2 regions of the Paenibacillus sp. FSL R10-2778 genome follow, and region 2 is predicted to be linked to the other one. Evidence: a T-box and tRNA genes for the amino acid it is inferred to sense, from the RefSeq annotation. Region 2 holds a T-box; the other holds one or more tRNA genes.

Region 1 (15,644 bases), 990 kb from region 2:
CTCTGCTGCAGTTAGTTATGGCGATGCCCATGAAGTATAAAACCGTAATCCATCTTTATTATTACGAGGACTATCCCATCCAGGAGATCAGCAAGATTCTGCAGATTAGTCAGTCTGCCGTGAAGATGAGACTTCAGCGGGGACGGCAACTGTTAAAACTGGAGCTGGAAGGAGCAGAACCACAGTGAAGGAAGATCAGTTTCGAACAACATATAAGAAAGCGGTGGATTCGATGAAACCAGGTGAAGAGATGAAAAAAGAATTGTTCAATAAAATAGAGCAACGGCAGGAGCGGAAGCGTCCGCGCAAAACCGTTTATATCGCGGCAAGTGTCGTGCTCGCCGCAGGAATCGGTCTGGCTGGGCCTAGTATATGGCAGCAGTTGAACAGTCAGAGCTCCCCAGGGCAGGTTGCCCAGGTAACTCCGGGAGCAAGCATTGCTGGCAATTCAGGCACAGCTACATCCGGCAGCATTGTCATTCCCAAGCTGAAACTGCCAGATAAGGAGTCTGGCGTGAAGGCAGATATGATCGCCTTGGTCGTGTATAAAAATAATATTTATACACAGTCAGCGACTCGCATTGACGCTTACGATGCTGCTGCTCTGCGCGGTGACAAGTTGGGACGCACTACAGGCGGCATCAACGAATGGAGCATTAACGACGAATATATTGAGTTAGCCTCGAACATCGGCGAAACGGATCTCTATTCCGTGAAGGGCTATGACTCCAGCTTCCTAATTATGTCCTATTCGGAAATCAACGGTAAGGTATTCGCCGAACTGTATGAGCACACGAACGGCATCACCATAAACAGCGGCGCCGACCTGTTCGGCAAGCTGAATCTTGAAGGCCGAGTTACTTCTGCTCAATGGGAAAGCTTCAACAGCTGGAACAACGGCCTCCAGCAGCAGGCGCCAATCGCCAATGGCGAGGCGCTTGATGGCTTCCTGACAGCCCTCCAAGCTGCCAAACCGCTGGCAGCAGAGCCGCTGATCGAGCAAGGCATCTACGACAGCGAAGACCGTAAGATCATCTATTTGCAGCTGGAAGACAACGCCCGAGTAGAGCTGACGCTGTTCGGTCAAGGACTTGTTCGCTACGGTCAAGCACCGGTATTCTTCGAGGTCGAATCCGGGGCATTCCAGCAGCTGTGGAACAGCATGAAACTTTAGGATTGCTGGTGGAACTGCGATCGGGACTGCAATCAGGACTGCGATCGGGACTGCGATCGGGACTGCGATCGGGACTGCGATCGGGACTGCGGTTGGGCCAGCGATCGGAGGCAATTAGGGACAACGTTTCGGTCGCCCTGCTCTCCATTGGACAATTTAGCTGGCTGTTAACAAAAACGGCGCTGCTTCAAAACCATTTCATGGTTTGGAGCAGTGCCGTTTTGTGCTTTACTGTATGGTTTACGAGCCCGCATACTAGATATGCTGGTTGTAGAGGTGAGACTACTGATTGTTCCTTTAAAAGCTGCTTCTCATTGTAATTTCTGCAACTAAATCTATGAAGAGCACGGCACTAACGAGCTAACGAATTAACGAACTAACCTCCTCCACCTCGAGCTATCGGACCCAGATGTCGCTATTTGCTGATTTTCAGCCTTAAGAGCATGGTTTCGGACTCCATGGACGCTAATGCCTAGAAAGAGGCTCACATGCGGTACTTTTTATGCCAATAGTGACTATGGAGTCCGTTAGAATTGCAAATTTGGAAAAAAAACGCTTTAAGGGTCAGCTGTGTCCGACAGGAGAAGCATCGTTCACGTAATTGTTATCGAATCAAATTTCAAAGGAACACAGGGTCTCTCTCGATACTTCCAATTGCTACAAAAAAGGAACGCCCACCATGGACGCTCCTTGAATTTCTTATTAGTCTACTACACTCTAGCTAGTTACGCATTTACACTTTCCGTTTTACGATCCTGTCTTGCGTGTAATGTTTTCATTGCAAATCTTGCGATCGGCTGCGCAACCAACAGTTCAATCCAAAATGCTATTCCAAAGTTTCTCGGCCAGATGTGAAGAAAGTTTTTAAGTGGATCCAGGCTTATTTGTTTCGTCCCAACCCATGTGCCGATAATTGATAGTAAAATAGATAACACTGTGACATTCAATAAAGTATTCAACAGAATCCTTGCATTAAATCCATCGGTTTGTCCCATGAATTTCGGCATCACTTTTCCAACAATCGGTCCTGCAACTAATCTTACGGATAAAACTACGATCATCCACATAAACGGAATAACCTTTAGTGTATCTATATACACTTCCTTACTGAAGCCGCGTTCCAACCCCACAATAATAGGGGCGATAGTGTTAACTGAAATGATTGAAATAATGAGTAAAAATAGTATACCTTCTTTTCCGTTTCTGGGCAGTCTTGTGTCTCCATGCATGTTTGTCATCTCCGTGAATAATATTTCAGATGGCAGACGTATCATGAGACATATATTTTTGGTCCAATAAAAAAGACCAATATCTCTACACACTGATATTATAATTATAACATTTATTTAAAATAAATGTCAGACCTTCTATTTAAAATTCTCCTGCTGATAGTGAATAGTTACCTGCATACGCCTTACAAGAGCTGCAGTGGCAGAGAAGTCGTAAAAATCCTCAATTGCTGTTCAACTTATAATCAAGTTATCTTCAGATTTCTGAAAATTTATTTGTATTTCCCCACCTAATTAGACCTCTCAGTATTCATTTCCGCGATTTTTCTGATTCCCTTGTCCAAACACAATGAATCTCAATTCATATATATATAGCAAACTAATAAAGAGGTGAAGCTCATGGCAACAACAACAGGCATCATTACGAACACAGGGACTACCCCAGCATCCAACGTGCTCATTAATATCGATAATGACAACCTTAGTTTTTCATCTAACGTAGTCTATCACGTTTACGTATGGAATACCTTGGTTAGTAAAGGTTTAGTCTACTCCAACTCATTAAATGTTAATGCTAACACCAGCCAGTTTCTCGGTTTTAATATCGCAGGCAATTCAGCTTATGAAGTCCAATTTCTAGTAACTGGAAACGCACCGGCAGACACGATTATCACGGTGTTCGGAACGGATTCGTCAGGAAACGTCATTCCCCATCAAAGAGTGCTGCAATCCGAACTTACTTTCATAGCTCAGCTGAACCCATAAGTACCGAAAACTCTCTGACGAAAGGAGCTTAGCATGGCTAATATTCAAATTTCGCCGAGCGCAAGCGTTCAGTTTGAGCCCACCATCGCGGTAAATTGGCTTAATCCTTCAGTTATGGTTGCCGTAGCTGTAGATCTTCGATTAGGCCCTCCTAATATAGGTTTATACAAATCTATTGACGCAGGTGCCACTTGGACAACAACGTTATTGCCGTTACCGACAGGATTTGCAGGCATCGAAGCACCACATATTGATTATATTTTCCCGACCACTTTCGTAGTATTAGCCCACGCCTTCGATTCAGACGGTCTCAGCGGGTCGATCGTTTCCTATACATCTGCCGACAATGCCTCTTCATTCGGACCTCCAGTCATCGTGAATCAAGGGTTTGGGCAGTTTGTAAATGATGATCAGGTGGTCGTTGTCACCGACAAAGCTGGATCAAGTCCCTTTTTTGGAAATGTATATACTGGTTATACGCATGATTACAACACACAATTCATACCGGGAAATACGATATTCTTCAATCGTTCCCTAGATAACGGTAGTACCTATTCCAGTCCCTCCCTGCTGTCTTCGGTCGAAGAATTCGAAGAATTCCCCGGTATAGCAATTACATTAAATGGGATTGTTATCGTGGGATGGATCAATCAGCCTCCCGGTAATACTGATCTTAAAATTCGCACATCCTCAGACGGTGGGGTCATTTTTACTCCTGAAACCATGGTCGCCAGCGTTGTAGTCCCACCAGATCCATTGCCGGGATATACATTTAGATGTCTGACATACCCTTCCCTCGCAGCAGATATTTCTAATGCACCGACGACGCGAGGTAATGTCTATGCTGTATGGCAAGATTTTCGAGAAGGTTATTCCGATATTTTTCTTGCCACTTCCACCAATTTTGGTGTGGATTGGGGGGCACCAATATCCATTACAGGTAGTCCGGTGGGCTCCCAAAACTTTTTCCCAGCCATCACCGTATCCCCTGCGGATGGTGCAATATTCGTTACCTATTACACTAATCGAGTCAACCCCCTCAACCTTGATGTTTATCTAGCAACCTCTAGAGATGGCGGTATGACGTATACAAACACCCGGATAACAACAACTTCCTTTGACGTCACCGGCATCCCCCTAATTGGGGACTACATCGGTAATGCCATCGTCCCCCAAACAGGCCGTCTAGTGAGCGTATGGACAGACACGCGGACCGGTACTGAGAACATCTGGTTTGGGGATAATCAATAAGCTATTAATCAACTTCTGATGATAAATTAAAAGGCTGTTAAGTTAGTATACCCATCTTCAATAAAGGATGCCGAGCGAACATGCGGCATCCTTTATTGCTTCTTATCAAAATTCAGCATTAACCTGTTCAAAGAAATCATCAATTTCAGCGTATTGGACATGCTTTTAATTCAATCAAAAATCTACGGCGTATGGTGCTTCTACTTAATAGTCTATATGTCTTGACTGTCCCCCTTTCCTCTACAAGAGTAGGGCAGTTCCACAGAATACATACTTTTTACCGTTTTCCAGATGATCTATGATAAAACCAGTGGATCTAACAACGCCGTGACCAAAATGTGATCATTCTCTATTTTGTCGCTTTTCCAACTCTTCCACTTCTACTTACAAGGGAACCTACAGACAGCAAAAAACCCTTACAAAGTAAGGGTTTTTGATAAGTGGGCCCTGAGGGACTCGAACCCCCGACCAATCGGTTATGAGCCGACCGCTCTAACCAACTGAGCTAAGGGCCCGGATCTAAAAATATCCGAATGTACAATTGCTGTTGTAATAAAATTGGTTGCGGGGGCAGGATTTGAACCTGCGACCTTCGGGTTATGAGCCCGACGAGCTACCGGGCTGCTCCACCCCGCGTCATAAATAATATTCAAACAGCGACAATAAATAATATACAGTACAAAATGGGTCTACGTCAAGGATGAATTTGTAAAAGTTCTCAAGGCAAAAATCTAACCCCATATCTTCCTTTGCGGGATCGATAAATCTCCACAAAACTTGGGTCATGATAGCCATAAATCCAGCCATCTTGCTCCAGTCTTTTTGCCAAACAGCCTGCTTGAAATCTCGTTCTGAACAGTTTCGCGAAGTATATCCAATTCATGATGCCCTCTTCTCCTTTTCGCAAATTAATCTTACGCTGCTCTGAACTTATCATGCCCAAATTCCACAAAATAAGCCACCGGAAATCCGGTGGCTGCTACATATTCCAAAACTCAATCCCCTATGGAGTCAAAATAATATGTGGGATCTTTTTCGAGCGTACCCAGCATGGTATTCCCTTGCTTCTCCCAAGCTTTTAGGGCACTCTCGACCGTTCTCTTGCCCTGATAAACTTCAGTGAACAGTTGGCGCCCAACATCGTTAATACGGCTAATTCCAGGCTTCTGTGTCTGTAGAATGTTCATCATAGGATCATTGGCAGGTAACGGTTTGAGCGTATAGAAGGACTCCAGATTTACTGAAGGAACCTTCGTAGTAATGTAATCCTTACGGGAAGTTAGTTCTCCGCGCGTATGGGCTTTTATTTTGGCTACATCATTACTGTTGACGAACTTGATCAAATCCCAAGCATCTTCCTTATTAGCAGCCATAGTGTTGATAGCCATCATATTACCTACCCAAGTACCTACAGCCACTCCTGGTTTCTCCTTAAAAGTAGGTACGGTAACGAAACCCCAATCGACAGGATTATAATTTTTAATCTTTGCTGCATTGCGGCTCACACCTGCAAGCTCATTAAGATAATCGTATTCTCCAATTACCATTGCAGCTTTTCCGGTAAGGAAGAGATCCCCTTGGACAGGACTATAGGAGCTCCGTTCTGTTTCTATAAAATCCATACCGTTTAACCCAGGTGTAATTTGCTTTTTCACCAATTGGCTGTAGGTCGTCCAAGCTTGACTCCACTGTGTTTGATTTACCTCCATCTTATGTCCCTTGTTGTCATACATAGCAAGCTCAAGCGGTGAGACATAGGTCTGCATATCCCAGAAAGGATCGCTCATATAACGGTTCATCGAAAAGCCATATATACGCTTATCTTTATTTGTCGATTTCTTGGTCACCTTTTCAGCCAGCGCGAACACTTCATCCCAAGTCATTCCATCTGTCGGATAACCTGCACCTGCAGCATCAAAAATACCTTTGTTAAAATATAACGCACTCGACATAAAGGTCGGCGCTAACGCGTAAAGACTTCCTCCACCCAGCTCACGAACTCCACTTAGCATCGTAGGCGCCATATTGCTTAAATCATATTGATCCCGTGCGATAAGCGGCTCCAGCGATTGCACCAGATTATGTTCCACCAAACTCTTCACCAATGTACTATCACCGACGATTACATCAACCGGCTGTGCACCGCCCATAATCGCTCGGATATTCTCCATATTATCTGGGTTAACCTCTGGATACGTGCTGTCAAAACGAAGCTCATTCATATTAATGGCTGGAATAATCTCAAGTTTGATTTCAGGATGCTGCAATTCATACATATCTGTAAACTGCTGACGAAAAGAAGAATCGTCCTCTCCAGACCAGAGGCTGCCAATACGTAACACACGCTGTTCTGCAGATGGCTTAGAAGCCTCCGCCCAAGCTGTGTGCCTGCTTTCAGAAATTAAAGGCAATAGGAGTGCTGCACATATTCCAAAGCTTAACCAGCGCCGCCATAGCCTTCTATTATTATTTATATGATTCATTCTTGAACCCTCCCATAAAATACTCAATCCATCCACCTTATGAATAATTACCCATAATTCTAGTAACAGTATATAGCTTTATTCAGGAGGGGAAGTTACAGGCTGTTTAAAGTTAAACTACGATTTCTTCATATTATTTCTATAAAAAACATTCCGCGAGTTTCCTGAGGATACTGAAATGCCCTTCTGCGACAGGATAATTGCACTTTGTGCAACTATTACAGCTGAGTGTGTTGTGCTTCTCCTTTTAATTGCACTATGTGCAGTTAAAAAACGTTATTAGGTGCTTTCAGCGGATTTCTGGCTGATTTAATTGCACAAAGTGCAACTATATCGCCAGATCCTCTAAGGAAGGTTAGTTTAAGTGCACAAACTGCAACTATTCGGCGTTTGAGACGACATTGCGATGGAATCACGGGGGCAGAGTATAGTATTCCAGAGTGTCAGAGCGTTCAGAGCGGAGAGCATAGAGCGACAGCGCATAGCAGCAGAGTAGCAGATTAGCAGAGTTTCAGAGCGTTCAGAGCGTTCAGAGCGTTCAGAGCCAGAGCATAGAGCGACAGCGCATAGCAGCGGAGTAGCGGAGTAGCATAGTAACAGAATCCCGAGTGTCAGAGCGCAATATACCAGAGCGACAGAACGCAGGTCAGCCAAATGTCAGAATGAGAATGAGAATGTAAATGTAAATTCAAATGTAAATGTAAATTCAAATGTAAATAAAAACAGCAAAACCCCACTCTCCACTCTACTTTTCCTTTTACCAATACAGCATTTTCCTTCCATACTAACTAACCTACTGACTAACCTGCTACATTTCATGTGACCGGCACAAATCGCCCCCTTCTACGCAGGATAACTGCACTTTGTGCAACTATTAAAGATGAGTGTGTTGTGCTTCTCCCTTTAATTGCACTATGTGCAGTTAAAAAACGTTATTAAGTACTTTCTGCGGATTTCTGGCGATATAATTGCACAAAGTGCAACTATATCGCCAGAACCTCTAAGGAAGGTTAGTTTAAGTGCACAAACTGCAACTATTCGGTGTTTGAGACGACAGCGCGATGGAATCACAGGGGCAGAGTATAGTATTCCAGAGTGTCAGAACGTTCAGAGCGGAGAGCGATAACACATAGCAGCAGAGTAACAGAGTGTCAGAGCGGAGAGCGATAACGCATAGCAGCAGAGTAGCAGAGTAGCAAAGTAACAGAGTGTCAGAACGGAGAGCGACAGCGCATAGCAGCAGAGTAACAGAGTAACAGAGTGTCAGAGCGGAGAGCGATAACACATAGCAGCAGAGTAACAGAGTGTCAGAGCGGAGAGCGATAACACATACCAGCAGAGTAGCAGAGTAGCAGAGTAGCAGAGTGTCAGAATCCCGAGTGTCAGAGTTTACACCTGCCGCGGGTGGATAATTGCATCTTTTTGCAATAAATAGCAGCATACTTCATGCACCTATACAGCAGAGTGCGCTTTAAGCTTTCCTTTTTATTACACTCAATGTAGTTAAAAAGAAAAACCTCCCACCAAAAAGTGAGAGGCCCGTCCAAACTATAATCAAATATTTAGTTTAAACGCCAAATGCGGAAGGATCTTTTCTCCAAGATTTCAGCAGTTCCACATCTGTAGCTGCGATCTTGCCTTGTGTAAGAGCCACATCAATCAATGTGCTATAGTTGGATAAGCTTTGTAATGGCATTTCAGCTGCGGCAAAAGCCTCCACCGCACGGTCCAGCTCGTAGCTGAAGATTGCCAATACAGCCAACGCTTCTGCGCCTGCTTCTTGCACAGCTTGAGCTGCTTTGATGGAGCTTCCGCCAGTGGAGATCAGGTCTTCGATAACGACTACCTTTTGCCCCGGCTTAATCAGTCCTTCGATCTGGTTCTGCTTGCCGTGACCTTTAGCTTTATCGCGGATATAAGCCATTGGCAGATTAAGTTTATCAGCTACCCAAGCTGCGTGAGGAATGCCTGCGGTTGCTGTACCTGCGATCACCTCTGCGTCTGGATACTGGCTTTTAATAAGCTCAGCGAAGGCATCAGCAATATAGTTACGTACCTCTGGGTAAGCCATGGTCAGACGGTTATCGCAATAGATCGGGGATTTAATACCAGAGGTCCAGGTAAAAGGCTCCTGCGGACGCAGTGCCACTGCTCCTATCGTAAGCAGATAACTTGCTACTTGTTCACTTCTATTTAATGTACTCATGCTAGGGTCATCTCCTCAATAATATTTAGTGCTGCTTGACGTGGATCAGCCGCAGTTGTAACAGGACGGCCCACCACCAGAAAGTGGCTGCCTTGCTGAATCGCTTTGCCCGGCGTCATCACCCGGGACTGGTCACCTAGGGATGCACCTGCTGGCCGGATACCAGGTGTAACTGTACAAAATGCGGGCCCACAAGCCTCTGCGATCGCTGAAGACTCTTGCGGTGAAGCCACTACCCCATCCAGACCTGCAGCGGCTGCCAGCTTAGCGTATCTGACCACAGTATCTGCTACGTCTCCTGCGATTCCAATTTCGTTATTCATCACTTCTTGGCTCGTGCTGGTCAGCTGTGTAACTGCAATAATCAAAGGCATTTTAAGCGCAGCATTCGCATTAACTACTGAAGCAGCGCCTTCCCGGGCTGCAGCCATCATCGCTGAGCCTCCTGCGGCATGTACGTTAAACATATCCACACCGAGGTTCGTAAGGCTTTCTGCCCCGCCTTTTACCGTGTTAGGAATATCATGCATTTTGACATCTGCAAATACAGAATACCCCCGAGATTTCAGTTCATTAATGAATTCCGGTCCGGCTGCATAAAAAAGCTGCATTCCCACTTTCATATAACAAGGAATCCCTTCCAGCTTGTCAATCAAGGTTCTTGCCCCTGCAACATCAGGGTAATCCAAGGCGATCATCAAGCGATTCGCCATTTCATTCCACTTTGCATCTCCCTGTCCCATAACCGTTCTCCCATCCAGTGCAGACTTAAATCCACACTCTTCATTTATTAGCCCCTAGGCATAGCGGAACGGTCTGCGTAAACGCAAACCGCCCTATACATCTTTATGAGATTAGTTTAATTGACCGACAAAAGCAGGCATGGACTGTGACGAGAAGTTGATCGTCTGCAGCATTCTGAGCAGTGCCGTTACTGTATCGAGTGATGTCATACATACGACGCCATTCTCAACCGCTTCACGACGGATACGGAATCCATCACGCTCTGGTGTTTTCCCTTTAGTCAGTGTATTAAAGACGAAGTTGGCTTGCCCACCACGAATCAAATCGAGAATGTTCGGCGCACCTTCATCCAGCTTGTTCACGTTCATTACGTTGAGACCTGCTTCTTCAAGCGCTTGAGCGGTGCCTCCGGTAGCAATGATCTTGTAACCCAGCGAGTGGAAGCCTTTCATAAGCTCTACAGCTTCTGCTTTATCTTTATCTGCCACTGTAACGATGATAGCGCCGGTTGCTGGAATTTTCATTCCTGCCCCGATTAGACCTTTATACAAAGCTTTTGCATACAATTTATCGCGGCCCATAACTTCACCCGTCGATTTCATTTCAGGTCCGAGCGTTGGTTCTACTCTACGCAGCTTGGCAAAAGAGAATACCGGCACTTTAACCGATACATAATCACTTTCCGGCCATAGACCTTCTGTATAACCGTCATCTTTCAGCTTGCCACCGAGAATGATTTTGGTTGCCAGATGCGCCATTGGAATTCCAGTTACTTTACTCAAGAATGGAACCGTACGCGATGAACGTGGATTTACTTCAATTACGTACACTTCATTCTGATAGATAACGAACTGGATGTTGACCAGACCAATCGTTTTCAGTTCCTTAGCAATCTTGATTGTGATCTCAGCAATTTTTGCTTTCAGACCTTCATCCAGATATTGCGGAGGATATACAGCGATGGAGTCACCGGAGTGAACACCTGCACGCTCAACATGCTCCATGATCCCTGGAATAACTACCGTCTCACCGTCACAAATTGCGTCTACCTCAACCTCTTTACCTAACATGTAACGGTCAATCAATACCGGATGCTCCGGATTCACCTTAACCGCTTCTACCATGTAGCTAAGCAATTCCGCATCATTATATACAATTTCCATTGCGCGTCCACCTAGTACATAGGAAGGACGTACCAGCACCGGATATCCAAGCGATTGTGCAGTTTCTACTGCTTGATCTACGTTGATAACCGTCTTCCCTTTTGGTTGGGCAATATCCAGACGAGCCAACAAAGCTTCGAATTTCTTCCGGTCTTCAGCTTCGTCAATACTGTCTAGGCTAGTTCCGAGAATCTTAACGCCAGCCGCACTTAGTGGTGCAGCAAGGTTAATGGCTGTTTGGCCTCCGAACTGTACGATAACCCCAATCGGATTCTCTTGCGCAATTACGTTCATTACATCTTCAAAGAACAAGGGTTCAAAATACAACCGGTCCGAAGTATTAAAGTCGGTAGATACAGTTTCAGGGTTATTATTGATAATAACCGCTTCATAACCTGCCTTCTGAATCGCCCACACTGCATGCACAGTGGAGTAATCGAACTCAATCCCTTGGCCGATCCGGATTGGACCCGATCCAAGCACGATAACCTTTTGTTTATCGGAATGAATGACCTCATTTTCAGTCTCATAAGTAGAGTAGTAGTAAGGTGTAGAAGCTTCGAACTCAGCTGCACAGGTATCTACCATTTTGAATACAGGCGTTAATCCTCGCTCTAAACGAAGCGCGCGTACATCAGCTTCTTTGGTGTATTTACCGTTCGCTTGTCCTTCTGCACGTATCTCAGCAATCGCACGGTCTGTAAAACCTCTGCGTTTAGCTTGATACAAGGTTTCTTCTGATAAGCTTTCATCCCCACGGATGACCTCTTCAAAGTTGATCAGTCCCTCGATTTTGGACAGGAACCACCAGTCTACGTTAGTAATGTCTTGAATCTCTTGCAAGCCAAATCCGCGGCGGAAAGCTTCAGCGATCAAGAACAACCGCTCATCATCAGGTTTTGCCAGACGTTCACGCAGGACGCTTTCTTCCAGATCCTCAGCGCCCGGCAGACGGAAACGGTGTACACCGATTTCCAGGGAACGAATTGCTTTATGAATGGACTCTTCAAAGGTACGACCGATGGCCATAACTTCTCCAGTTGCTTTCATTTGTGTGCCCAGCTTACGGTTCGCATGAATGAATTTGTCGAACGGCCAGCGTGGGATTTTGCTTACGATATAGTCAAGTGTAGGCTCGAAGCAAGCATAGGTCTGTCCAGTAACTGGATTGACGATTTCATCGAGTGTGTAACCAAGCGCGATTTTGGCAGCCATTTTGGCAATCGGATAACCGGTTGCTTTCGAAGCCAAAGCCGAAGAGCGGCTGACACGTGGATTTACTTCGATTACATAATATTGATAGCTTTGCGGATCCAGTGCGAACTGCACGTTGCAGCCACCCTCGATATTCAGCGCACGAATGATTTTGAGTGAAGCGCTGCGCAGCATTTGATATTCACGATCGGATAACGTTTGGCTAGGTGCCACAACGATACTATCACCCGTATGCACACCTACCGGGTCAAAGTTCTCCATGTTGCAGACAACGATACAGTTGTCATTCGCATCACGCATAACCTCGTATTCAACTTCCTTCATGCCGGCAATACTTTTCTCCACCAAACATTGTCCAATTGGACTATAACGAATACCTGCTTTGACAGTCTCAAGCAGCTCTTCTTCGTTGTCGCAGATCCCGCCGCCGGTGCCGCCAAGCGTATAGGCTGGGCGTACAATCAGCGGGAAACCAATTTCCTCAGCGAATTTCATCGCTTCATCTACTGTGGTAATAATAGTGCTCTCTGGTACAGGCTGTTCCAATTCGCGCATCAAATCGCGGAACAAATCGCGATCCTCTGCTTTTTCAATGGATTCAAGCTGGGTACCTAGAAGCTTAACATTCTCTTGTTCTAGTACTCCTGCACGAGCCAATTCTACAGCCATATTAAGACCTGTCTGTCCTCCCAAAGTTGGCAACAAGCCATCCGGGCGCTCCTGGCGGATGATGCCAGTTACGAATTCAAGGGTAATCGGCTCGATATAAACTTTATCAGCCATATTGGTGTCAGTCATGATAGTCGCTGGGTTACTGTTGATCAGCACAACTTCCACGCCTTCTTCTTTCAGGGCCTGACAGGCCTGAGTTCCGGCGTAGTCAAATTCTGCGGCTTGCCCGATAACAATCGGTCCAGAACCAATTACTAATATTTTTTTAAGCTTTTCATTCTTAGGCATGTTATAGAGCTCCTTTCACGGCTTCAAGCTGTTTTACTGTAGGTTTTGGCGCCGTGATTCTGGCGTTTGCCGCAAGCTGCGCCTGGCGCGAGCTTACAGGTGTGTTAGCTTTATGATCAGCGATCATCTGTAAGAAACGATCGAATAAATAGCTGCTGTCATGAGGTCCCGGTGCTGCTTCTGGATGGTACTGTACTGAAAATGCAGGGTAACGGGTATGTTTAAGTCCTTCAACGGTCTTATCATTATTATTAATGTGAGTAACTTCTAGATCCGTGCTCTTCACAGAATCTTCATTCACTGTGTAGCCATGGTTCTGAGAAGTAATGAAGCAACGTCCGCTCTCCAATTCTTTAACCGGATGGTTACCGCCACGGTGCCCGAATTTCAGCTTCTCTGTATCCGCGCCACAAGCCAGTGCAAACAGCTGGTGACCTAAGCAGATGCCGAAGATTGGGTATTCACCAAGCAATTCCGAGATCGTCTTCACTGCGTGTGGGACGTCTTTCGGGTCCCCAGGGCCGTTGGACAGCTGGATACCATCTGGATTGAGGCGACGAATCTCATCAGCGGTTACGTCATGAGGTACAACTACAACATCACAACCGCGATTGTTCAACTCGCGCAAGATGCCAGCCTTCGCGCCGTAATCTACCAAGACGATGCGCTCTTTGGTTCCTGGACTATTGTACATGCTTGGAGTAGATGTGCGAGCTACCTGATTGCGCAATTCTTCAATTGAAGTGTCGCCCATCATTTCCATCAATTCCTCTACACGTTTGTTAGAGGTAGTCAGGATCGCCTTCATTGTTCCGTAGTGGCGAATAATCCGCGTCAACATCCGGGTATCAATCTCGCTGATTCCAGGAATATCATATTCTTTCAGCAGGTCGTCCACACTGTATTCTGCGCGCCAGTTACTTGGAACTTCTTCATGACGACGCACTACAAAACCGTGTACGAAAGGTCGAACAGATTCGAAATCATCCCGCGTAATCCCGTAGTTCCCGATCAATGGGTACGTCATGGTAACGATTTGTCCGCAATATGAAGGGTCAGACAGCACCTCTTGATATCCTGTAATTCCTGTGTTAAAAACAACCTCGCCTGTCTTTTCACCTTCAGCGCCAAATGCGGTACCTGTAAATAAAGTTCCGTCTTGAAGCAGCAATCTCGCCTGCATTCCCTTCCACTCCTTCATGTTCTGTAGTCTAATACGTATGCCTTGCATGCCTTCCGGAGTGTACGCGCTCAAATTGCTGATCTGTAAAGATCAGCAATTTCGCCTCACCAGTCCGCTAGTTTTTCTCAGTCCATACGGCTTTGCCGTCCACCCAAGTTTTTACTGGCCAACCCTTAAGCTTCCAGCCGCCAAAAGGAGTGTTACGTCCTTTGCTTGCGAAGGAACTTGGATCTACTTCTTTTTCCTGCTCCAGATCGATCAGTGTCAAATCTGCAGGAGCTCCGATCTCCATAACCCCGGTGTTCAATCTGAATACCCGTGCAGGATCAGCAGTCATTCTTTGTACTAGTAAGGATAAATCCCATTTTCCTGTTTCTACAAATGATGTGTATAAGAGTGGGAAAGCTGTCTCGAATCCAACGATACCAAAAGGTGCCAGCTGCATTCCTTTCGCCTTCTCTTCTTCACTATGTGGCGCATGATCTGTAACAATCATATCTAGTGTGCCATCAAGCAACCCTTCGATACACGCCTCAACATCGCGGCGGGAGCGCAGCGGCGGGTTCATTTTCCAATTGGCATCCAGGCCTGGAATATCGTCTTCAGCAAGAAGCAAGTGATGCGGACATACCTCAGCAGTTACTTTAATGCCGATCTCTTTTGCTTGGCGAATCAGCCGCACCGACTGTTCAGTACTGACATGGCATACATGGTAATGAACGCCTGTCGCTTCTGCCAGCAAAATATCACGTCCAACATGGATCGCTTCTGACTCATTCGGAATTCCTTTGAGGCCATGCTTCTTAGCGAACTCACCTTCAGCTACACAGCAGCCTTCAACCAGCGAATTATCTTCGCAGTGGGCAATGACTGGCATATCGAGCGATGCTGCGATGTTCATTGCATCTTTCATCATTTGAGCACTTTGTACGCCCACACCATCGTCTGTATAACCAATAGCTCCAGCTTCTTTGAGCGCCGCAAAATCCGTCAACTCACGTCCAAGCTCATTTTTCGTAATGGCTGCATAAGGAAGCACTTTAACTAGTCCTGCTTCACGCGCCTTGTCTTTCACAAATTGCACGATCTCCGGGCTATCTGTCACCGGACGAGTATTTGGCATACATGCAATGGTTGTAAATCCGCCTTTAGCAGCTGAGCGACTTCCGGTTTCCACTGTTTCCTTGTGTTCAAATCCCGGTTCACGCAAGTGCACATGCATATCAATGAGTCCCGGAATGAGCAGCTTACCTTCAGCATCAATAATCTCC
Region 2 (15,644 bases):
AATGTATTGAAGCACTCCATGGAGGTTGCTTATTTAACAGGACTGATGGCCGGTGAGCTTGGGGAAGACATCGTGCTTGCAAAACGTGCAGGATTACTCCATGATATCGGCAAAGCGCTGGATCATGAAGTGGAAGGTTCGCATGTTGAGATCGGCGTTGAACTAGCGAAGAAATATAAAGAACATCCGGTTGTTATCAACAGTATCGCATCTCATCATGGAGACTGCGAAGCTACCTCGGTTATTGCTATGTTGGTTGGTGCCGCTGACGCATTGTCGGCTGCTAGACCTGGTGCTCGCCGTGAAACACTGGAAACGTATATTAAACGTCTAGAGAAACTGGAAGAAATCTCAGAGTCATTCGAAGGCGTTGAGAAATCATTTGCTATTCAAGCGGGCCGTGAGGTGCGCGTGATGGTACAGCCAGAGAAGATTGACGATGCAGAGGCATTCCGTCTTGCTCGCGATATTACGAAGATGATTGAAAGTGAACTGGATTATCCAGGACATATCAAGGTTACCGTTATTCGTGAGACACGGGCTGTTGAATACGCTAAATAGGCAATAAGTAGATAACATACGCTTCGGAAATAACGATATTTATGATCGTTTCCTGGTACATGTTTCTGCTAGGAATATAAGGTTAAAGGATAAGATATAACTTATACTTTCTTATATTTGATGAAAATTGGCCCCTAAGCGGGGCCTTTTTTCTTTTAAATATGAAGACTTATCCGCTAGATGAAGAGGTTAAGATTAGGAGGAGAGAAACATTAAAGTACTATTCATTGGAGATATCGTAGGTAGTGTAGGCAGGAAGGCACTTCGGGAGATGTTGCCCTCATTAAAAAGCAAATATCAACCACATATAATTATAGTTAACGGTGAAAATTCTGCTGCCGGTAGAGGTATTACCAAAGCGATCGCAAATGAATTTTTTAACTGGGGCGTTCACGGAATCACCATGGGCAATCACACATGGGACAACAAGGATATCTTCGAGTTTATTGACGATGAGGCTCGGATTATCCGTCCTGCTAATTTTCCTCCAGGAACTCCGGGAAGAGGATATACAGTTGTTAAAGGTAACGGCAAAGAGCTGGCTATAGTTAACCTGCAAGGCCGCACATTTTTGCCTGCGATTGATTGTCCCTTCCGTGTGGGTGAAGAAATTGTGGAAGAGCTACGTCGAGATCATAAATGCATTCTCGTTGATTTCCATGCAGAGGTTACCTCTGAGAAAATCGCCATGGGCTATTTCATGGATGGTCGCGCATCAATTGTAGTAGGGACCCATACTCACGTTCAGACGAATGATGATGTGATTTTGCCGGGTGGAACGGCTTACTTGACCGATGCGGGCATGGTTGGTTCAAGCGAAGGGATTCTGGGTATGGAAAGAGATGCAGTACTTTATAAGTTCACTACACAGCTTCCAGCACGATTTGTTGTTGATGAAGGCAAGTGGCAGCTTCACGGTTTATTTGCAGAGTTAGACGAGAGTACTGGCGCGGCTACCCGTCTGGAGAAAATACGGCTACGTGAAGATGAATGGGTAATGAGCTAGTAGTAGGATAAGATAAGTGATTTTCCGGGTAAATTCGCCGAATAAGGGTAAAGTGTGATATTTATTATATCGAAAAAGAGTATCTATTGTACCATTTTCTCCAGAGTAGTCCGCAAAAAGAAGGAATTATTTCTTCTCTCGCGAATAACATCTAAAGTAGTGGAAGAACACCATTATTTTCCCAGGGGAGGTACTTACTATGGATGTATTAAAAGTATCAGCTAAATCCAATCCAAATTCCGTCGCCGGCGCTTTAGCAGGTGTTCTTCGTGAACGTGGATCGGCCGAATTACAAGCTATTGGAGCTGGAGCACTGAATCAAGCAGTCAAAGCAGTTGCCATTGCCCGGGGATTTGTTGCACCAAGCGGAGTAGATTTGATCTGCATTCCGGCATTTACAGACATTGTGATTGATGGAGAGGATCGAACCGCGATTAAATTGATTGTAGAACCCAGATAATAGAAGCATAGAACGGATGAACCTGTTTACTTATGTAAACAGGTTTTTTGCTTTTGATATATAGTCTGGCGTTTTTAAGCATAGAATCTGGAATAGGGCTGCATGAAAGCGAGGGCTTGGGATGAGAACCGATAAGCTACAGGTTGCGGATTTTCATTGTGATGTTCTGAGTAAAATGCAAGCATCACCGGATATGGATTTTAAGAATGATCCTCGGCTGGATGTTACCGGAGATCGGTTGGTAGCGGGCGGTGTGGAATTGCAGATTTTTGCAATATATCTTTCGGCAAGTAGAGGTAGACCTAGCTTTGAGAATGTTTTAGGACAAATTGATTTGTTCCGGCAAAAAATAATAGGCGCAGAGAGCCTTCAGTGGCTGCGTTGGAAGGAGGAGGTAGGAAAACGAACAGCTGGAGCATCCCCATGGGGAATGCTCTCTCTGGAGGGTGTAGACGGTCTAGAAGGGAACTTGTTTTATGCACAGCTCTGCTTTGAGCTTGGCGTGCGGTTTTTGGGAATCACTTGGAATTATGCCAATTGGGCAGCGGATGGTGTTCTGGAGCAGCGCAACGGCGGATTTACGGAAAAAGGGCGAATGCTGATCGAATGGTGCAACGACAGTGGAATGCTGCTTGATGTGTCGCATTTGTCTCAGGCAGGTTTTTGGGAGCTAGCCGACTTAAGCACACGTCCGTTTATAGCTTCCCATTCGAACGCCGCAGCAATCTGTGGGCATGTTAGAAATTTAAATGATGAACAGATTAAAGCTTTGATTGCAATGGACGGAAGAATGGGCCTGACCTTTTATCCGTGGTTTGTATGTGATGATGGAAAAGCTCGTATGGATGATTTATTAAAGCATATTGATCATGTATGTAGTCTAGGTGGCGAGAAACATATGATGTTTGGTTCGGATTTTGACGGCATTGACACTTGGGTAGAGAACATGGAGCATCCGGGAAAATACCCTGAGCTCGCGGAGCACCTGCTTCGTTACTATCCAGAAGCTTCCGTAAAAGGTTGGTTATATGAGAATGCGGTCTCCTACCTGCGCACAAACTTACCTTCTCAGGTGTCTAAATCATGACAATCCTGCTCTAAAAGTATGAATTGTCGAAAAAAAGGCCCTCGTTATGATGTGGGGCTTTTTATTTTTGGTTAAGAAGATGTATAATGGTTAATGGCTTGTACAGATACTAGAGAAAATACAAGGAGTGACTTTACTATGAGTAAGACTGTACCCGTAGGTGTGTCGGCTAGACATATTCACCTTACGCAAGAGCATGTGGAGGCTTTGTTTGGCCCAGGATATCAACTAACGGAGTTCAAACCCCTCTCTCAACCAGGACAGTTTGCAGCAAATGAGCAAGTAGCAGTTATCGGCAGCAAAGGTAAATTTGACAAAGTAAGAATTTTGGGACCTGCTCGTCCGGCTTCCCAATTAGAAATTTCCCGTACTGACTCCTTCGCACTTGGCGTGAAAGCTCCAGTTCGCGAATCTGGAAATATTGATGGAACACCTGGCATTACGCTTAAAGGACCTGCTGGCGAAGTAGAATTGGAACAAGGCGTTATCATCGCCGCTCGTCACATTCACTTCCATACTTCTGAAGCTGAAGCTTGGGGCATTGCTGATAAGCAATTGCTTAAAGTTCGCCTCGGAGGCGACCGTGGTCTCGTATTGGAGAACGTAATTGCACGCGTATCAGACAGCTTTAAACTGGATATGCATATTGACACTGACGAAGCTAACGCTGCAGGTGCCAACAACGGCGATACTGCTGAAATCGTAGAATAGTCATCATAGTTATAGCAAAGATAAGAAGCGGGGGAGAAATCCTCCGCTTTTTTTGCGTGTCTGATCGGCGTACTGTAAGGATTGCGTGTCTGATCGGCGTACTGTAAGGATTGCGTGTCTGATCGGCGCGCTGTAAAGATTGTGTGGTTGATCTGTGTGCTATAAGGAATGCGTGTCTGATCTGCGTGCTGTAAGGATTGCGTTTCTGATCTACGTGCTGTAAAGATTGCGTGTCTGATCCACGTGCTGTAAGAATTGCGTGGCTGATCGGCGTGCTGTAAGGATTGTGTGTCTGATCGGCGTGCTGTAAGAATTGTGTGTCTGATCGGCGTGCTGTAAGGATTGTGTGGCTGATCTGCGTGCTGTAAGGATTGTGTGGTTTACCCGACGGCTTGTACTTATCGGACTGTGTTGCAGCTATTTCAGCATTTTGATCTATTTTGCCAAGGTTTCGGACTGCATAGCTCTTATTGCTTTATATTTGTACTGATTTGGGCTTCGAAGGTGTGAATAACTGCATCTGAGTCCGATAGCGTGTCCAAAATCCATGAATCCTCATAATAAGGGCGTCTGAGTCCGATGGCTCAGCAGGCTTAACAGGCTCAACAGTCTCAGCAGTCTCAGCAGTCTCAGCAGGCTCAACAGGATCGACAGGATTAACAAAAGATACGCCGCAGGATAAATTGAAGAGGAGTATTTTACGGTTAGCAAAAAAATTTCTGTAAGAGCAGAACGGATAGTATCCTGAAATGGATTTTTAATGAAAATTGGTGTGATGATAAAGAAAATCTATTATTATGTAACTTATTGTGTTATGATTATGGTTTATGACGTGACAAAAGGATTTATTGTTAAGAATATATGTATTAGAAATTAAGGAGACCCAATGACATTTAATGAACTGAATATTGTGCCTGCAATTTTGAAGGCTTTAAGCAAAGAAAACTATACATCACCTACACCAATACAGGAGCAGTCGATTCCAGCTGTATTAGCGGGTAGAGATTTACTTGGATGCGCGCAAACGGGAACAGGAAAAACAGCTGCATTTTCCGTGCCTATTATTCAATTGCTAAGCGAACAATCGAGCCCAAACAAATCCAATAATGTGCGACGCATCCGCTCGTTGATTTTAACACCGACAAGAGAACTAGCGATTCAAATTGCTGATAACATAAAAGCGTATAGCCAATATACAGATATCCGCTCTGCTGCCATTGTTGGCGGTGTGTCACAGAAAGTGCAAGAGCGCGCACTGAATCAAGGTGCCGATATTCTTATTGCTACCCCTGGTAGACTTATCGACCTGATCAATCAGAAACGTGTAGATCTGCAATATGTACAAATTTTAGTTCTGGATGAAGCTGACCGGATGCTGGATATGGGCTTTATTCATGATGTGAAACGAATCATCGCCAAAATGCCTACGAAGAAGCAGACTCTGTTTTTCTCGGCAACGATGCCAACTGAGATTTCTAAATTGATCAAAACATTGCTTGTGAATCCAGTGAAGGTGGAAATCACACCTGTGTCATCTACTGCGGATAGAATCAATCAATCGATCTATTTATTAGAGAACGGAAATAAGCAAAACCAATTGAACCTGCTGTTACAGGATAAATCCATCGTCTCAGCTTTGGTGTTTACTCGTACCAAACGTGGTGCAGACCGTGTTACCCGCGATCTGGCTAAAGTGAACATTGCTGCTCAAGCCATACACGGCAATAAATCTCAAAATGATCGCCAGAACGCCTTGCGGAATTTTAAAAGCGGTGCGACTCGTGTTCTCGTAGCTACGGATATAGCTGCCCGGGGAATTGATATTGATGAGCTGTCTCACGTAATCAACTTCAACTTACCGAACATTCCGGAAACCTATGTGCACCGGATCGGTCGTACAGGCAGAGCGGGATTGAGCGGAACGGCAATTTCTTTTTGCGAAGCTGAAGAGCTTCCTTTCCTTAAAGATATTGAAAAATTGATTGGAAAATCGATTCCGGAAGTTAAGGACCATCCTTATCCGATGTCTCGTAAAACGCAAATGAAGACAGATCGTTCGGCGAAACCGTCAGGTTCGAAAGCAGCAGCTTCGAGACCATCGTCTTCCAGACCGTCGAATTCCAAACCAGCAACTGCTAAACCTGCGGCAACAAAACCGGCAGCAACAAAATCAGCGGCATCTAAACCAGCTAAAGCAAAACCTAAGTCTAACCCTCCATTGAAGCCAAAGTCCGAGTGGTTCACAAAAGGAAGACAAAAAACGAGCAGCAGATAAGTTAGTTTGAATGCGTATCGTTTCTATAGCAAAATAAAAAAACCGTCAGAGTAAATCTGATGGTTTTTATGTTTTATTTCCTGATAATTTACAACAAAAAACAGCCGCTAAACAGTTCCTCACTGTACAACGGCTGTTGTTATTTCATTTATGCGGTTGCTTCAATTGTATTGTCCTGAACATAGGGGCTCAGTTCTTGCTGAAGTCCTGCGCTGATGGAAGTCATAGGGAGGCGAAGCGTATCCGAGGACAGTAGGCCGTTTTGGCTAAGCATCCATTTAATTGGAGCGGGATTCGATTCCTTGAATAATAGGCGGATGATCGGCAGTAGTTGTTCAAAGCTTTCTTTAGCGAAGTCCACTTGACCAGATGTAAAGGCTTCAAAGATACGAAGACATTCTGCCGGGAAAACGTTGGCAGTAGCGAGCATCCCCCCAGCTGCTCCGCAGCTAAGCATTTCATAAAAGAGGGAATCATCGCCGCCAAGCACAGGTTTAGCACCTGTACGGACTAACTCTGTAACCATTTTTGTACTGCCTGAGCAGTCTTTTAAACCGACAACATTATTCATTTCTAGGATTGTACGTGCAGTATCTACCGTCATGGCCGTACCTGTACGACTTGGAATATCATAAGCCATGATTGGTATGCCTACTTCTGCAGCTTTGCGGAAATGGGCAATGATACCCTCTTGTGAAGGACGACTATAATAAGGTACGACTACTAGTGCACAATCAGCACCAAGGTTTGCAGCAATTTCCGTGCGTGCAACCGTAGAGGCTGTATCATTGGTACCTGTACCAACTACTAAGGGGATTGATGTGGATTGTAGAAGCTCACGGGAAGTGTTTACTAGAAGCTGCATTTCATTTACGGTTACAGTGGGCGATTCTCCGGTGGTTCCATTAACGACCAGACCTTGTATGCTGTTGTTAATAATGTTCTTTACATAACGCTGATACGAATCCAAATCAACTTCACCAGCAGCATTGAACGGGGTGACCACGGGGACATAAACTCCATAAATCTGTTGTTCTGTAAGCATAAATTATCGGCCTCCAAAATATTTTAATTCCTCTACATACACTTTACCATGGAAAGTAGCATCGTCGTTAGCTATAATAAATGATATGGATCATCAAAAATATTGATGTTAGGGTGAGGTAATGGATTTAACCTATTTACGAACCTTCCGCGAGGTGGCTAAACGTCAGAGCTTTACGCGAGCTGCTGAAGAATTGGGATATGCACAATCAAGTGTGACGATGCAGATTCAGAAGATAGAGAAGGAATATGGAGTACCTTTAATAGAGAGGCATGGCCGTCAGCTGCGGCTTACCCCGCCAGGAGAAGAGTTATTGAAGCTGTTCGTGGAGATTTTGGATTTATATGATCGTTCAAAAGAAACCATCGCCCAGCAAATCGGAGGTACGCTAACTATTGGGACGATAGATTCTTTAGCGGCTTTTTATTTACCTCCTTACCTGCAGCAGCTAAGGACTAAATTTCCGAAGCTGGATATTCATCTGCAAACGATGCAGGAAGCTAATCTTCTTGCCAAAATAAAAGATGGCGAAGTAGATCTAGGCTTAATGTTGGATCGCACCACTGCGGATTCCATCCTTGAGCGTACGATCGTCAGAGATGAGCCGCTTGTTTTGATAGCTCCCATTCATCATCCGCTTGCCCAGATGGATACGGTAACCCTACAGGATCTGAATAACTGTGAGCTAATAGTCTCGGAGGAAAGCTGTATTTACCGGAGTTTGTTCGAGAATTTGTTAAAAGAGCACGGGATCATATTCCGCATAGGTTTTGAGCTTTCGAATCTGGAGGCCATTAAACGTTGTGTAATGAATGGTCTTGGAATTGCTTTGTTACCAAAAATCGTGGCAGAGGAAGAAATTGAACGGGGAAGCTTGGCTGAGCTGTCCTTTGTTCATCCCGAAATTCATTTTGATCTGCAGCTTCTGATGCACCCTAAGAAGTGGAAATCACAACCACTGCAATTTCTAATCCAAATGCTGTTTGCAAATCATTAGTTTATTTCCATCAGGGTCTTTTACTACAAACCATTTTTGATCTTGAATTTCGGTTACTATATCTACACCGAGCTCCTTTATATAGTTGAAAGAGGCTTGCAGATCATCGGTTATAAGCATAAGAGCAGGTGTTGTAATTGGAGGAGCCCCTTCAGGCTCTAAACCTCCCCACATGGGCATGGTGTCCAGAATGATCCCAGTGCTTCCTTGCATAGTTAACGGACATAAATGACCGTTTATAATCGAATGATCTGCTTCTTGGAGTTCTAGGACTTGGCAATACCAGTTACGAGCTTTTTCAATATCGTGTACGGGGATAAATACACTGCCAATCAAATTCTTAATGGGACTTGTTGCTGAAGAATTTACAATGGACTGTGCTTGTTCATGCATTTGAATCCCTCCAGAGAAGATGCTAGACCTTTATTTGTAATTTATGTATCTAATCTATTTAAAACATAGAATCATCCTATGTGCAAGTTGAATGTTATTTATCGATCAAATCCTAAATTTGTATGCAAAATACAGCTTTATTTAATGAAAGTCGCTGTAAATATTGACATTGAAAATCAGTTTATGTTATATAAAAAGAAGAATTAGCACTCATCTAAGAAGAGTGCTAATCACGATGTGCTGGACAAGAAGGTTATTTTGAAAGGAGATTTATTTATTCATGGCCAAAAAAGAGTTTAAAGCCGAATCGAAAAGATTGCTGGAAATGATGATTAACTCCATTTATACACAACGGGAAATATTCCTGCGTGAGCTGATTTCCAATGCAAGTGATGCGATTGATAAGATCTATTACAAAGCATTAGCTGATGAAGGCCTGGTCTTCAATAAAGAGGATTATTATATTAAAGTGACCGCCGATAAGGCGAACAGAACCTTGACGATTTCCGATACAGGTATCGGGATGACACAAGAGGAGCTGGAGAATAACTTAGGTACAATCGCGAAGAGTGGATCTCTTGCTTTTAAGAAAGAGAACGAAGCTAAAGATGGCCACAACATCATCGGGCAGTTCGGGGTGGGCTTCTACGCTGCGTTTATGGTGGCTGATGACGTTATAGTGATCAGTAAGGCATTAGGCAGTGACGAGGCCTTTAAATGGGAGTCTAAGGGCGCTGACGGCTATACCATCGAGACTGTCGAGAAGGATTCTATCGGCACTGATGTGATTTTGAAGATTAAAGAGAATACGGAAGAAGATCAATATGATGAATATTTGGAAGAATACCGCCTGAAATCCATCATTAAAAAATACTCCGACTTCATTCGTTTCCCAATTAAAATGGACGTGAAGGAGCAAAAGCCAAAAGAAGGCACGGAGAACGAGTTCGAAGAAGTTATTCAAGAACAAACCGTAAACAGCATGGTGCCTATCTGGCGCAAGAACAAAAGCGAGCTGACTACAGAAGACTATGATAACTTCTATGCAGAGAAACGTTACGGCTTCGATAAGCCGCTTAAACATATTCATATCAGTGCTGATGGTGCTGTAGTGTACAATGCAATCCTGTTCATTCCAGAAAATACGCCGTTTGACTATTACACAAAGGAATATGAAAAAGGTCTTGAGCTCTATTCCAATGGTGTGCTGATCATGAACAAATGTGCGGATCTGCTGCCTGATTACTTCAGCTTTGTAAAAGGTATGGTGGACTCAGAGGATCTTTCCTTGAACATTTCCAGAGAGATGCTCCAGCATGACCGTCAGCTGACTCTGATCGCTAAGAACATTAAGAATAAAGTGAAAAGCCAACTGCAAAGCCTGCTGAAGGATGAAAGAGAGAAATATGAGCAGTTCTATAATGCTTTTGGCAGACAGCTTAAGTTTGGTGTCTATAACGATTATGGGATGCACAAAGACACCCTTCAAGATTTGTTGATGTTCTACTCCTCTAAGGAGAAGAAGCTGGTTACGCTGGACGAATACGTCTCAAGAATGCCAGAAGATCAGAAATATATCTACTATGCTTCCGGAGAGTCGATCGACAGAATCGAGAAGCTCCCGCAAACCGAGCTTGTATCGGATAAAGGGTATGAAATTCTCTACTTCACTGATGATATTGATGAATTTGCGATCAAGATGATTCAGTCTTATAAGGAAAAAGAATTTAAATCCGTATCCAGCGGAGATCTGGGGATCGAAGCCGACGAAGCGGACAAGCCAACGGAAGCGGAAGAGAACGAAAACAAGGAGCTTTTTGAAGCGATGAAGGACATCCTGTCCGGCAAAGTGAAAAATGTCAAAGCTTCCAAACGTTTAAAGACTCATCCGGTATGTCTCTCTGCTGAAGGTGAACTGACAATCGAGATGGAAAAAATCCTGAAATCGATGCCGAATGGCCAAGAGGTGCAAGCGGATAAGGTACTCGAAATCAACATCCATCACGAAGTGTTCCAGTCCTTGAAGGCGGCAGCAGAGAACGACAATGAAAAGCTCGGTTTATACACGAACCTGCTGTACAACCAAGCCCTGTTGATCGAAGGTCTACAGGTTAGTGATCCTGTTCAATTCACCAATGATATTTGCAAAATCATGAAATAATATGAAGTACAGAGACCATCCAATTGTATTATGATTGGGTGGTCTTTTTTATTTCAGTATTTCATTTTGTTGTGCGAAAAAGGTAGTAATCAATTTCAGAGTCATTATTTGTGCAACCGCTGATCGAATAGATAATTTCACCTTGTGTGCTTTTTTTACTCGTCACTTCGGAGCAGGTATCGGTTCTGACTCCTGTGTTGCTTCCACCGAATGCATCATTAGAAGTATCATAGCTGTAATTAATCACGTTACCGTCAAATTTTAAATCCTTAAATATGGGATCGCCTTCATCTGTGTAACTTGTAACGCGTATATTGTCTGCTTTGTTGCTGGAGAGATTAGTTATAAATTTCTCGAATTTATCGAGGTTGTACACTTTTTCAAAAGAAACAATATCCCCTCTACTGATGGCTTCTTTGGAAGTATAGGGTTCACTTTTGGGAACAGAATTAACTTTATGATCGGAACAACCCCATACTCCTGCTAGTAAAAGAACAGATAGTGTAAGCAAATTTACTTTTTTCACTGAGGGACCTCCTTGTAACGTATTTATATAAAAGACGGAGATTAACTGGAAAAGTTACAGAGAGCTTGATGTTTCGCATTGACAATAAACAACAAATTGAGTATTATTTTCTCTAACTTGAATATGTAAAAGCAAAGAAGAGAAAGAGTACCACGGCAATTCTTTCAACAGAGAGCTCCGGTCGCTGAAAAGGAGTAAAGAAAACCCTTGGGAATATGGTCTCAGAGCTGCGCATCGAAACCTTATGGGTTGTAGGCTGCGCCGGAACCTGCATCCGTTACAGTGCTAGGGTATAAACGTTAATTAACGTCGTACCTGAAGAGGTAAATGTCATGAGGCATTTATAAAATTAGGTGGTAACACGTGAGTAGAACTCTCGTCCTTTGTGGATGGGAGTTTTTTTGTTGTCTAAAAAAAGGAGGAGAAGGTTAATGAGTAATGTGTTTATAGGTGGCGCTTGGCCGTATGCGAATGGATCTTTACATCTGGGGAGATTATCAAGTGTGTTGCCTGGGGATGTGCTGGCACGATATTTTCGCTCCAAAGGGGATAACGTATTATATGTATCAGGCAGTGATTGCCATGGCACACCCGTAGCAGTTCAGGCTGCGAATGAAGGGATTACGCCGGGAGCTTTTGCAAGCAGATATCATGAAGAGTTTCTGAAGTGTTTTGAACAGCTGGGATTTAGTTATGATCTATATACTCGAACGGATCAACAGCAGCATCATAAGGTTGTGCAAGCGTTGTTTACAAAGCTGCTAGAGAATGGTCATTTATATAAAAAAACCATTGCTCAATGTTACTGCGAGGTGGATCAGCGCTTTTTGCCAGACAGATATGTGGAAGGGACTTGTCCGGTATGTGGTGAGCGGGCGCGAGGGGATCAATGTGATTATTGTTCTACGATTCTAGATCCTGCCGATTTGTTAGACAGAGTCTGCAAATTATGTGGGAATACACCAACAGAAAGGCCGACAGAACATTATTATCTTAGCTTATCTAATTTTCAGTCTGAATTAACGGAATATGTAGAGGAAGCACAATTTTGGAGAGAAAATGCTATAAAACTGACCAAACGTTATTTACAAGAAGAGCTGCAGGACCGCGCGGTAACAAGAGACTTGTCTTGGGGTGTAGATGTTCCTGTGGCTGGATTTGAAGATAAAAAAATTTATGTTTGGATTGAGGCGGTAAGTGGTTATTTATCAGCCAGTAAGCAGTGGGCTGCACAGTCCGGAGGAAGCTGGGAGGATTTTTGGTTAGAGGAAAAAGGGGCGATTACCGCTTATTATGTGCATGGTAAAGACAATATTCCTTTTCACACTTTAATATGGCCGGCTGTGTTATTAGGAGCAGGAGGTTTGCATTTACCGGACAGGATTATATCTAGCGAATATTTAACCCTTGAAGGGCAGAAATTCTCCACTAGCCGAAATTGGGCGGTCTGGGTACCTGATATTTTAGAGCGGTATCAGCCAGATTCTATTCGTTATTTCTTAATTGCCAATGGACCTGAGAAGCGGGACACGGATTTTTCCTGGAGAGAGTTTATTTATAGCCATAATGGAGAGCTGCTTGGAGCATTTGGTAACTTTGTGAACCGTTCATTGGCTTTTGTAGATAAGTTTTATGAAGGGAAAGTGCCAAATGGGCAATTAGATAAGGGGTGGAAGGACAATATCGACCTATTGTATCTGGAATCAGGACGGCTTATTGAGGCTGGGAATCTAAAAGATGCGCTGGAGTTTATTTTTTCTTATGTGCGCAAGGCAAACCAGTATTTCGATCTGCAAAAACCATGGATACAGATAAAAGAGGATCAGGTTTCTTGTGATTCTGCAATATACACATGTGTGCAGATTATTGCGAACTTAGCGAATTTGTTGCATCCGTTTCTACCGTTCTCTTGTGACAAGATCAGGGGGTTCCTGTCGTTAGAACTACCGAATTGGCAGCCTTGCTCGGTGCCCCCTTACCAACAGGTTACTGATTTACAATTATTGTTTGAACGAATTGATATTAGCCGTATTAAAGAAGAAGAGGATAGGCTAGATCAACAGGAAGTGAATAAATAGAGCTGGTATTTATCCATTCCTGAAGCTTTCAATAAACTTGGAAGCCAAGGATGATAAGTATTTATCCTTAATCCAGACGGCGGCGACCCGTGTGCGTAGTGATTCACTACTGATTTCTTTATAGATCAAATTACGGTTACTCGTTAATTCGAAAGCGGATTTGGGGATGATTCCAATGCCAAGACCAGCGTTTGCCCAGAGCAGTGTTGTTCTAGCATCATCATTCATACAGAAAATCAGCGGATCAAAGCCGTTCTCAAGACATGTTTCCCGGATAAGCTGCTCAAAACGGCGGTAGATAATAAGCGGCTTATCCTTTAACTCACCGATCTCAATAAAGTTTTCATCCGTTTTCCAGTCATACTCAGGTGTCATTACGGCAATCATAGGTTCAGCTTGTGTGTAAAGACATTCTAAATTTGTACCATTAAAGGGTGTCCTAACAATCCCGACTTCGACAATACCTTTATTCAGGAGGTCAATGATTCTAAAGGTATTTCCTTCATGAATCTCAAACTTCACACCTCTATACGTTTTGTGGAACTCACATAGCCGATCTTGAAGCAACGTAGCTCCAGAGGAAGAAACAGTACCAATGGCTAGGGTTCCTTTTAAACCTTTGACAAAATCAGTGAGCTCACGGGCAGTGGAATCTGCCAGCTCCAGGATTTGTTGGGCACGGTCCCGCAATATGGCTCCAGCTTCAGTGAGCTGCACGCTGCGTGGACCTCGTTCCACTAGCTTTACACCGAGTTCTTCCTCTAGGAGCTTTAGCTGCTGGCTCAGCGGAGGCTGGGCCATTTGCAGTTTTTTGGCTGCAGATGTAATCTGTCCTTCCTCAGCTATCGCCATAAAATATTTAAGTTGTCTAATATCCATATAAAAATCCTCCGAACTTGAGATATGCTAATCGTATGGGAGCGATACGAATCCAATATTATTAATATGTGAGTAGATATGCCATAATCATAACTGTTCTTATACATATTTCAAGTGGTTAAATACTTCTTATGTTGGGTGTGGATGAATTTGTTCAAAATTGCAGTATATTTAAAGCCGTACAAAAAAGAAGCGATCATTGGACCGATCTTCAAACTGATGGAAGCGATTCTGGAGCTGATTTTGCCTACCATTGTCGCATTGATCATCAACAACGGGGTTGGCAATCATGACAGCGCCTATGTTTACCGCATGGGTGGCCTAATGGTGCTGATGTCACTGCTTGGCTTCGGCTGCTCCATGGTATGCCAATACTATGCAGCCCGGGCTTCACAGGGATTCGGTACGACACTACGCAATAAGATGTTTAGACATATCACCTCTTTGTCGTATGCTGAGCTGGATACCTTAGGTACACCTACACTGATTAATCGGATTACCAATGACGTAAACCAGCTGCAAATTGCTGTGGCTATGCTAATTCGTCTAGTTATTCGTGCACCGTTTATCTGTATCGGGGCTATCCTAATGTCCATGATTTTGGATTTTAGATTATCGCTGATTCTAATTGCGGCAACACCGGTTTTTGGCATTATTTTATATTTTATTATCACCCGCAGTGCTCCTTTGTACCGAAAATACCAGCAGAAGCTGGATGCCCTTGCGCTCGTACTGAGTGAGAATTTATCGGGGATTCGAGTGATTCGTGCTTTTGCCAAAAGACATACAGAAAAAGAACGTTTTGATGCTTCGTCCGATGATTTGACTACTACAGCGATCCGGGTTTCGCGGATTTCAGCTTTGCTTGGGCCGATGACTACACTTGTAGTAAATGCGGCAATCATTGCTATTTTGTGGGTAGGCGGAATTCATATCGATGGGGGCCGATTGTCTCAAGGGGAGATCATTGCTTTCATCAATTACATCACTCAAATCTTGCTGGCGCTGATAGTGGTCTCCAACTTGGTTATTATTTTTACAAAAGCCTCATCCTCAGCTAATCGTGTAAATGAAGTGCTGGGTGTTAAGGTCTCCGTGTCTGAGGAAGGAAATGCAGTGATTGCTGCCCCTGCCCCTGCTGCCCCTGCTATACAATTCGATCACGTATCCTTTGGGTATAATACGACAGGTGAATCGGCATTAGAGGATATATCTCTAGTAATTAATCGCGGAGAGACCGTGGGCCTGATTGGCAGTACGGGTTCAGGTAAGTCAACTTTTGTGAATTTGATCCCTCGTTTTTATGATGCGGTTCAAGGTGAAGTGAAAGTGGATGGTGTGAATGTCCGAGATTATAAGCTGCATCAGCTTCGTGAGAAGATTGGGATTGTACCGCAGAAAGCTGTGCTGTTTACAGGAACGATCGCTGAGAATATACGTTGGGGCAAGGAAGATGCAACTGAGG

The links. The T-box of region 2 lies ahead of metG (methionine--tRNA ligase). A T-box ahead of a tRNA ligase gene usually reads a tRNA of that ligase, here a tRNA-Met.
Region 1: it encodes a tRNA-Met, which carries the amino acid that the T-box ahead of metG (methionine--tRNA ligase) is inferred to sense. The anticodon was not compared.

The regions. Positions count from the first base shown of each region.
Region 1 is NZ_CP151956.1:5,219,414-5,235,057, forward strand. Features, by position in the region: gene NST40_RS23545 (sigma-70 family RNA polymerase sigma factor) at 1-188, shown strand, start outside; gene NST40_RS23550 (hypothetical protein) at 185-1,174, shown strand; gene NST40_RS23555 (hypothetical protein) at 1,900-2,403, opposite strand; gene NST40_RS23560 (hypothetical protein) at 2,803-3,168, shown strand; gene NST40_RS23565 (sialidase family protein) at 3,202-4,419, shown strand; tRNA gene NST40_RS23570 (tRNA-Ile) at 4,861-4,934, opposite strand; tRNA gene NST40_RS23575 (tRNA-Met) at 4,979-5,055, opposite strand; gene NST40_RS23580 (hypothetical protein) at 5,138-5,302, opposite strand; gene NST40_RS23585 (extracellular solute-binding protein) at 5,415-6,902, opposite strand; gene pyrE (orotate phosphoribosyltransferase) at 8,470-9,108, opposite strand; gene pyrF (orotidine-5'-phosphate decarboxylase) at 9,105-9,851, opposite strand; gene carB (carbamoyl-phosphate synthase large subunit) at 9,963-13,190, opposite strand; gene carA (glutamine-hydrolyzing carbamoyl-phosphate synthase small subunit) at 13,192-14,373, opposite strand; gene NST40_RS23610 (dihydroorotase) at 14,489-15,644, opposite strand, start outside.
Region 2 is NZ_CP151956.1:4,226,501-4,242,144, reverse strand. Features, by position in the region: gene rny (ribonuclease Y) at 1-561, shown strand, start outside; gene NST40_RS19090 (TIGR00282 family metallophosphoesterase) at 773-1,567, shown strand; gene NST40_RS19085 (stage V sporulation protein S) at 1,767-2,027, shown strand; gene NST40_RS19080 (membrane dipeptidase) at 2,149-3,114, shown strand; gene NST40_RS19075 (phosphate propanoyltransferase) at 3,253-3,825, shown strand; gene NST40_RS19070 (DEAD/DEAH box helicase) at 4,712-6,100, shown strand; gene dapA (4-hydroxy-tetrahydrodipicolinate synthase) at 6,249-7,145, opposite strand; gene NST40_RS19060 (LysR family transcriptional regulator) at 7,267-8,142, shown strand; gene NST40_RS19055 (VOC family protein) at 8,113-8,535, opposite strand; gene htpG (molecular chaperone HtpG) at 8,816-10,696, shown strand; gene NST40_RS19045 (DUF4362 domain-containing protein) at 10,758-11,222, opposite strand; T-box leader at 11,348-11,609, shown strand; gene metG (methionine--tRNA ligase) at 11,654-13,300, shown strand; gene NST40_RS19035 (LysR family transcriptional regulator) at 13,310-14,179, opposite strand; gene NST40_RS19030 (ABC transporter ATP-binding protein) at 14,330-15,644, shown strand, end outside.